DNA from 2 places in the Dorea sp. AM58-8 genome. Region 2 is predicted to be linked to the other one. Evidence: predicted binding sites of a transcription regulator. Region 2 holds the regulator's gene; the other holds the start of a gene.
What was found. Region 2 encodes NrdR, which represses ribonucleotide reductase genes. Its sites were predicted from a motif close to CACAANATNTTGTG; they were not measured.

Region 1 (4,508 bases), on a different contig from region 2:
AAAGTATTCACATTGATTAAAATAGAATTCCTGTTCCTTCTGGAAAAGAGTGGTCAATGCAGTTACAGTACCATTCTGACGATATGCTTTCAATGCTTCCAGATATTCCGGGCGATTGGCGTCCTCGATAATAAATGGAGAGATATTGTGACGCAGACATTCACGGAAGAGAATGATACGCCCTGTACGTCCGTTCCCATCTTGAAATGGATGAATGATTTCGTAGCGTGCATGAAATTCTGCCAGTGTTTTTAAAGAGACATCTTGCGCATGATACCAGTTCAGTAATTCGGTCATTGCATCAGGAACCTGCGATGGCAGTGTGGTCTGATGGATACCAATCATATTTGGACGCTTTTTGTAATCACCAATGGCATAGCCGTTGGCACGATCCTCAAATACGCCACTTTTTAATTCGAAATGAAAGCTTTTAATTATTTGTTGATCAAGCGCGGCATCCAAGGTATCTAACATTTTGTTGAACATTAAAAAATGTCCATTCATTTCTTCGACATCTTTGGCACGGTAATAATCGTCGGTTTTAGGTAAGATACCGGTATCAAAAAGCGAGGCGGTCTGTTCTTCGGTGAGCGTGCTGCCTCGATTTTATTGGAATTGTATGCTAACAGACGCTGCGTGAAGCCGTAAACACCGGAACGGTCACGTTTAGTATGTTCGATTTTGAAACGTTCTAATAAATTGCGGATAAAATCTGCTGTGTTCATAGAGGTTCCTTTCCTCTTGGTAGATGTATAATTTTGTTAGCATATAATAAAAAGACATTTATCACTGTGATAAATGTCTTTTGTGACAGGGGATGAGAGAATCGAACTCCCGCTAAGAGTTTTGGAGACTCCTGTCATACCATTTGACCAATCCCCTATATTGTTGTCATCGGTTACAACCGACTAAATATTTATACCACAGAATCTATACAGTTGTCAAGAAAATAATGGCTATTATTTGTCAAAGTTATATTTATATTGTCATTTTATCATATGAATATATCATTTATAAATACAAAAGTTATAAAAAAGACTATTTATAATAGTACCGGGCTATGTCTGCGGTATAACAAATTCCAACCCTTATGCAATACTCCTGCTCCAACAACCGACATCGCAATATAACTTCCGATGCCCCAGCCGTTCCCCAGTGCTTTTGCAATTTCGCAGAATACTTTCTGTTGCATAGTATAGCGGGGACTGATATAGAACATATTAATGGTACCGAGAGGATACAGCGTAAGATTCAGTACTGTTGCGATCAGACAGCAGCCGAGATATAGGCATACGCTGAACTGTAAGCCTTTTTTGGTATGGTCGGTGTGGTGATCCAGTCCGCTGATGAAGCCAAGGGTGATTAGCAGGATATGCCATGCATAGGAATGGATCGTCAGCGGGAGATATCCATAGTGCATGCCGCTGGTGTCAAAGAAGGCGAAGATACCTCCTAACAGTCCGAAATCCATGAGAAAGCTTTGAAGTCTGGAACTTATATGGCAGTAGGTAGTTTGACGTGCAGATGAGTCTGTATAACAGCTTAAAAGGAAGAGTATGCCGAGTGTCAGACAGATATACATGGGAATACTACATAGCTGAAATGGCAGATACCACCAGATATAGTGTCCGTCGTTGATTGCATAGGTCAGCGTCCACTGCTTCCAGAGCTCACTTGCAAGCATCACAAACCCTGCCAGACCATAGATTGGTGAGACAGGGCTTGTGCTACATTTGAAATTAGATCCGGCTTTATGCATAACGCTCCAGATCCTCTGCGAAAGCGTCATATTGTGCCTGAAGCCTGCTGAGAGCAGATTCTGACAGAGAGTCAAGAAGAGCTTTCATATCAGAGCGTATCTGAGTCGGATTATATGGAATTTCCAGTGCAAAATCGCTGTAGGCACGCATTTTCTGAAAATACATGGCTGTTTCGTTCTTTTCGTTTGAGCTGCGGCACATATTATACATCATCACACAATCGCATGCATCAACCTCTGTGCATTCCTTGCAGATCCATTTGCCAAGAAAATAATACTTCCCATTAATCTCATAGATAAATCCCGGCTGAGAAAGTAATTGTTCAATCATTTTTGAAAACCCTCCTGAATATTCATAAAAAATAGTATGTCCTATAATTATATTAAGAATACCACATTTTGAGCATTTCAGGGGATGGAAATTCAGTTTCCCCAGTAAATATGCGGGTTGCGAAGACTTGCAGGAAATCATGCAAAAATTAATTTTAAAAACTCCAAATAAGGACTTTCTTTTCTATACATTTTGTGGTAAGATTCTTTAAGACAACACAAGATATTGTGTTTATTGACGTAAAACAGTATTTCGTTACATAAGATATAACATAAAGGATTCAAAGGGGAGGAGCATTGTATCATGGATATTCAGGTTAAGACAAAGGTTATCAAACGTAATGGAGAAGAGGTGAATTTTGATCTTACCAAGATTGAAAATGCGATCAATAAAGCGAATGATGAGGTTGACAATATTTACAAGATGAACGAGTATCAGATCCGAGCCATCGCTGATGATATCGCACAGCAGGTAAGTGAGATGCGCCATGCAGTTCATGTGGAAGATATTCAGGATATGGTAGAGACCAGCATCATGGGGATGCGTGGATACGAAGTGGCACAGAAGTATGTCCGTTACCGTTATAAGAGAGAACTTGCTCGTAAGTCGAATACAACAGATAATGGAATTCTTGCGTTGATTGAGCATGTGAATGAGGAAGTGAACCAGGAGAATTCTAATAAAAACCCGGTGATCAATTCTACACAGCGTGATTATATGGCAGGGGAGGTCAGCAAGGATCTGACCAAGCGAGTTTTGCTTCCGGAAGATATCGTACAGGCGCATGAGCAGGGCGTGATCCATTTCCATGATTCGGATTATTTTGCACAGAAGGAACACAACTGTGATCTGATCAATCTGGAGGACATGCTTCAGAATGGTACCGTTATCAGTGAGACATTGATTGAGAAGCCGCACAGCTTCTTTACTGCATGTAATGTTACGACACAGATCGTGGCACAGGTAGCAAGTAATCAGTATGGCGGACAGTCATTTACACTGGCACACCTGGCACCGTTTGTGGATATCAGTCGTCAGAAATTGAAAAATATCGTGATCCGCGAGCGCAAGGAATGTGGTGAAAGCCTGGATGAGAAGATTATCGAGAAGCTTACTGAGAGCCGACTGAAGGATGAGATTAAGAGTGGTATCCAGACCATTCAGTATCAGTTGATCACATTGATGACCTGTAACGGTCAGGCACCGTTTGTAACTATGTTCATGTATTTGGATGAAGTACCGGAAGGCAAGACCAGAGATGACCTTGCGATGATCATTGAAGAAGTAATGAAACAGAGAATGCAGGGCGTCAAGAATGAAAAAGGTGTATGGATCACACCTGCATTCCCGAAGCTGATCTATGTACTGGACGAAGATAATATTACAGAAGATTCCAAGTACTGGTATCTGACAGAACTGGCTGCAAGATGTACAGCTAAGCGTATGGTACCGGATTATATTTCTGCCAAGGTTATGAAGGAGCTGAAACAGGGCAATGTATATCCTTGTATGGGATGCCGTTCATTCCTGACAGTAGAGGATGACCAGCGCAATCCTGATGGAAGTCACAAGTTCTATGGCCGTTTTAATCAGGGCGTGGTTACAATCAATCTGGTGGATGTGGCCTGTTCTGCAGAGGGAAATATGGATCGTTTCTGGGCAATCCTGGAAGAGAGACTGGAACTGTGTCATCGTGCACTTCGTTACCGTCATGAGAGACTGCTTGGCACAATTTCTGATGTGGCTCCGATTTTATGGCAGTATGGAGCACTGTCCAGACTGAAGAAGGGCGAGACTATCGATAAGCTGTTATACAATGGATATTCTACCATTTCACTGGGATATGCCGGATTGTATGAGATGTGCGTCCGCATGACGGGTAAGTCACACACAGACCCGGACGGAAGAGCATTTGCGGTCAGTGTTATGCAGAAGCTGAATGATAAATGTAAAGAATGGAAAGAAGCAGAGCATATCAGCTATTCAGTATATGGTACTCCGATGGAGTCTACCACATACAAATTCGCCAAATGCTTACAGAAGAGATTCGGTATCATCAAGGGTGTAACTGATAAGAACTATATTACGAACAGTTATCACGTTCATGTAACTGAGGAAATCAATGCATTTGACAAACTGAAATTCGAAGCAGATTTTCAGAAGCTGTCTCCGGGAGGCGCAATCAGCTACATTGAAGTACCGGATATGCAGCAGAATATTCCGGCAGTACTTTCAGTTATGAAGTTTATCTATGAGAACATCATGTATGCAGAACTGAATACCAAGAGTGATTACTGTGAGTGCTGCGGTTATGACGGAGAGATCCAGATTAAGGAAGACGAGTCTGGCAAGCTGGTCTGGGAATGCCCGAACTGTGGTAATACAGATCAGAACAAGATGGCAGTAGCCAGAAGAACC
Region 2 (4,508 bases):
TCAGTTATCCTCTGAAGAACGCGCTACACTTGCTGAAGACATTCCGGCAGGACGATTTGCTGACCCAGATGAAGTTGCAGATCTTGCATGGCAGATTATTAACAGTCCGGAATACATGACCGGACAAGTCATAGGAATAGACGGAGGGTATATCTAACAAACGTTAGATATACCCTCTTACTTTTCTTTTATGCTTCTTCTCTACTACTTTACAATCTTTAATATCTCTTTGCTGAGCGGCGTTCCCGCTTCTTTTAATAACTCAAATAATATCGCTTCACTGCTCGTAAGAACAGCACCTTCCTGTTCTGCTCTGCGGATTGCCATCTCGCGGTCACTCTCTCTTCTGCTTCCAATGCAGTCTGTCACAAGTACAGGCACATACCCTGCTCCCGCCAGATCGATCACCGTCTGCAATACACAACAATGTGCTTCCATTCCGCACACCAGAATATACTTCTTATCATGAATCTTCGGCTCTGCCACTTCCAGTGCACTGAAAGAAATCTTATCCAGATATTCTGTCTCTCCAGATGCTTCCCAGACCTCCGGCACAGACATCCCCAGTCCCTTCGTATACTGCTGTGTTACAGTCATCGGAATCTCCAATGCTTTTAAGCCCCGAAGCAGAATCCGCACGCGCTCCATCAATGCCTCATGGTCTGCAATCACAGGAACCAGTCTCTCCTGAAAATCTACGATCAATGCTGCCGTATGTTCTCGTTCTATTCTCATATCACTTCATCTCCAGCACGACAGGACAATGATCCGAACCCATCACATCTGTCAGGATCTTCGCATCTACCAGTCTGTCTTTTAATGCCTCGGATACACAAAAATAGTCAATTCTCCATCCGGCATTTTTTGCTCTGGCACTGAACCGATATGACCACCAGGAATAGATGCCCTCTGCATCCGGATAGAAATAACGAAATGTATCGATAAATCCCGCATCCAACAGTTCGCCAAACTTGCCACGTTCTTCATCGGTAAAGCCTGCATTCTTACGGTTGGTCTTCGGATTCTTGAGGTCGATCTCTCTGTGAGCGACATTAAGATCTCCACAGAACACCACTGGCTTCGTCTCTTCCAGTTTCTTCAGATACGCCAGAAAATCCTCTTCCCATCTCATACGGTAATCCAGTCTCGCCAGCTCACTCTGTGAATTTGGCGTATACACAGTGATAAAATAATAATCTTCAAATTCCAGTGTGATCACTCGGCCTTCCTGGTCATGCTCCTCAATCCCAATGCCATAAGATACACTAAGCGGTTCTTTTTTTGTAAATATTGCTGTTCCTGAATACCCTTTCTTTACAGCGTAATTCCAGTACTGATGGTACCCCGGCATATCCAGCTCCAGCTGCCCCGCCTGCAGCTTGCTTTCCTGAATACAGAATACATCCGCATCCAGTTCCTGAAATACATCCACAAATCCCTTTTTCACGCAGGCACGGATTCCATTTACATTCCATGAAACAAACTTCATGTCTCATCCTCCATCTGTCTTTAGTAATATACTTTTCTGAGGAAAAGTCCTCTGGCCGGTGCAAGAAATCCCGCCATGCTTCTGTCTTTTGCTTCCAGCACAAGCGGAAGATTCGACGCTTCTCTCTTACCTGCCCCCACTTCGATCAGTGTACCGGTAAGAATTCTTGCCATATGATACATGAATCCCGATCCATAATAAGTAATGCGCACTTTATCTCCTGCCCGCACTACCTTGATACTGTAAATCCTTCTTATTGTATCTCTCGTCTCACGGTTATCTGTAAAGCTTGTAAAATCCTTCGTTCCGACCAGATAATCCGCCGCATCACGCATTGCCTCAATATCCAGCTTGACCGGATAATGGTAACAATACTTCCGGGAAAATACATCAGGTTTTTCCCGGCAGTCTATATAATATTCATACTTCTTTCCCTTGGCACTCTTTCTGGCGTGGAATCCATTGCGCACCAGTTCCACCCGGATGATACGTATATCTTCCGGCAATGAACGATTCAATGCATCCTTCAGGTCTTCCACATCGTACAGCTTCGACAGCTTCACGCTGGCCACCTGACCACGTGCATGCACGCCACTGTCCGTACGTCCGGAACCGTCTACCTGTACACGGTATCCTACCATACGTCCGATGGTCCATTCCAGGATATGCTGGATCGTATTGTCCGTCATAGCCTGGCGCTGCCATCCCTGATAACGTGTGCCGTCATAGGAAATGGTCATCTTATATGTTCTCATACATTACTCCGTCTATTTATCCCCCTTTGAACGATCCAACATCATCTTCTTAATCTCGTCCATAAAGGTGTTCACATCCTTAAACTCTCTGTATACAGAAGCGAAACGTACATATGCCACTTCGTCCAGTTCTTTCAGCTCATCCATAACGATCTCACCGACATCTGTACTGGAGACCTCTTTTGCTTCCAGATTAAAGATCTTAATCTCAATCCGCTCTACTGCCTTCTGGATCGCCTCAGCAGATACCGGACGCTTATAGCACGCACGGATAATGCCTCGTTCAATCTTGCTTCTGTTATACTGTTCTCGATTGTTATCTTTCTTAATAATGATAAGCGGAATCGTCTCTACCTTTTCATAAGTTGTGAAACGTTTTCCACATTCATCGCAGGATCTTCTTCTGCGAATCGCACTGCCATCCTCCGCTGGTCTGGAGTCAATCACTCTGGTGTCAGGGTGGTTACAATATGGGCACTTCATTATAAGTCTCTCCTCTTCTCAGTCTGCTGTACCTCAACACGGTTTCTTCTCATGCATTTCTACCAATATAATATCCGGGCCGATCCTCTTGATACACTGAAATGGTATCACAAGCTCTGTATCTTCTCCAAACAGGAAACAGAACCTGCCGCCCTTAGGCACTATGATTGCTTCGATACAGCCACTGCATTCATCAAATATCAAATCAGTCACATATCCGATCTTACTGCAATCACAGGAATTGATGACTTCCTTTTTCTGAAATTCACATAGTCGCATACGATCACCTCTCTACAGTATATGCAGTAAAAAGGTGATCGGCGCATCAGCTTCTTTAATTATCGGATAATAGTTCCTGTCTTTCCTTTCAACCCTTCCATCAATTTATCGTAAGATGTAATGATGGCTTCTCTTCCTTCCCGCTGCTCGATAAATTCTACCGATGCACGGAACTTCGGAAGCATGTTGTAGACACCAAAATGTCCCTCTTCCATGTACTGCTTTGCTTCCTCTACGGTAATCTCTCCGAGTTCTTCTTCATTCTCTTTACCCAGATTGATACATACCTTTTCAACGCTGGTCAGAATAATCAGTTCATCTGCGTCTAGTTCTTCTGCAAGCTTACCCGCTGCCAGGTCTTTTTCAATTACAGCACTGGCGCCTTTCAGACGGTGATCCTGTTCCAGTACCGGAATACCACCGCCTCCGCATGCGATAACTACCTGATCTGCATTGACCAGGGCCTTAATTGCCTCAATCTCAACAATACTGACCGGATTCGGTGCAGATACAACTCTTCGGAATCCCTTACCCGGTTCTTCTACTACATAGTTACCTTTCTTACGTTCTGCTGCGGCATCCTCCGCCGACATATATCTTCCAAGCACCTTAGTCGGTGTATAAAATGCTTCATCATAAGGATCTACCGTTACCTGTGTCAGGATCGTACTGACAGTACGGAAAATGCCTCTGTCCAAAAGCTCTGTGCGGATTGCATTCTGAAGGTCATATCCGATATATCCCTGGCTCATAGCCGAACATACGGACATTGGGGCCTGTGTGTAATCGGTATGGCTTTTGCCAAACTCATTCAATGCTGTATGGATCATGCCCAGCTGCGGTGCATTACTATGTGTGATCGCTACCTGATATCCTTCTTCGATCAGATCTGCGATCATGCCTGCTGAACGCTTAACTGCTTCCTTCTGCTCTGGAAGTGTTGTTCCCAGTGCTCTGTGTCCTAATGCTACAACCACTTTCTTCTTCATCTATCTGTCTCCTTTATCTTCATTAAAATCTATGCATTATGTATGTAGTAATAATAATATCTGCGATTATGAAATGCAAGCCTAAAGATTCAGCACATCCTGTACGCTATAGAATCCAGGACCTTTATCTTCCAGATATGCCGCACAGTCGCAAGCTCCTCTTGCAAAACATTCCCAGTTATAGGTGTGATGTGTGATCTCCAGGCGTTCACCCATGCATCCGAAAAATACGGTATGGCTGCTCGGAATATTACCGGCTCTCAAAGAATGATATCCAATGGTTCCCTTCTCTCTCGGCGACTCACCTTCGCGTCCGTATACTGCGATATCAGAAAGCTCTTTGCCCATAGCATGTGCCATAATCTCTCCCATCTCTTTGGAAGTTCCGCTCGGAGCATCCTTCTTCCACTGATCATGCATTTCCAGAATCTCAATATCTGCATCTTCACCCAGTGTCTTAGTTACCATCTCCAGCAGCTTATTCATAATATTCACAAGCTTGGAAGTGTTCGC

Region 1: a site for NrdR is predicted at 2,307-2,320, ahead of nrdD (anaerobic ribonucleoside-triphosphate reductase). Genes of this name have one in related genera too.

Annotation. Positions count from the first base shown of each region.
Region 1 covers NZ_QSDM01000024.1:1,870-6,377, reverse strand. The annotation lists partial or broken gene DXA18_RS13425 (Fic family protein) at 1-725, opposite strand, end outside; tRNA gene DXA18_RS13420 (tRNA-Trp) at 812-882, opposite strand; gene DXA18_RS13415 (TMEM164 family acyltransferase) at 1,043-1,759, opposite strand; gene DXA18_RS13410 (hypothetical protein) at 1,752-2,090, opposite strand; gene nrdD (anaerobic ribonucleoside-triphosphate reductase) at 2,394-4,508, shown strand, end outside.
Region 2 covers NZ_QSDM01000008.1:8,115-12,622, reverse strand. The annotation lists gene ymfI (elongation factor P 5-aminopentanone reductase) at 1-157, shown strand, start outside; gene DXA18_RS07480 (isochorismatase family protein) at 205-735, opposite strand; gene DXA18_RS07475 (exodeoxyribonuclease III) at 737-1,489, opposite strand; gene truA (tRNA pseudouridine(38-40) synthase TruA) at 1,510-2,244, opposite strand; gene nrdR (transcriptional regulator NrdR) at 2,257-2,727, opposite strand; gene DXA18_RS07460 (PRC-barrel domain-containing protein) at 2,761-3,006, opposite strand; gene arcC (carbamate kinase) at 3,066-3,995, opposite strand; gene dapB (4-hydroxy-tetrahydrodipicolinate reductase) at 4,077-4,508, opposite strand, start outside.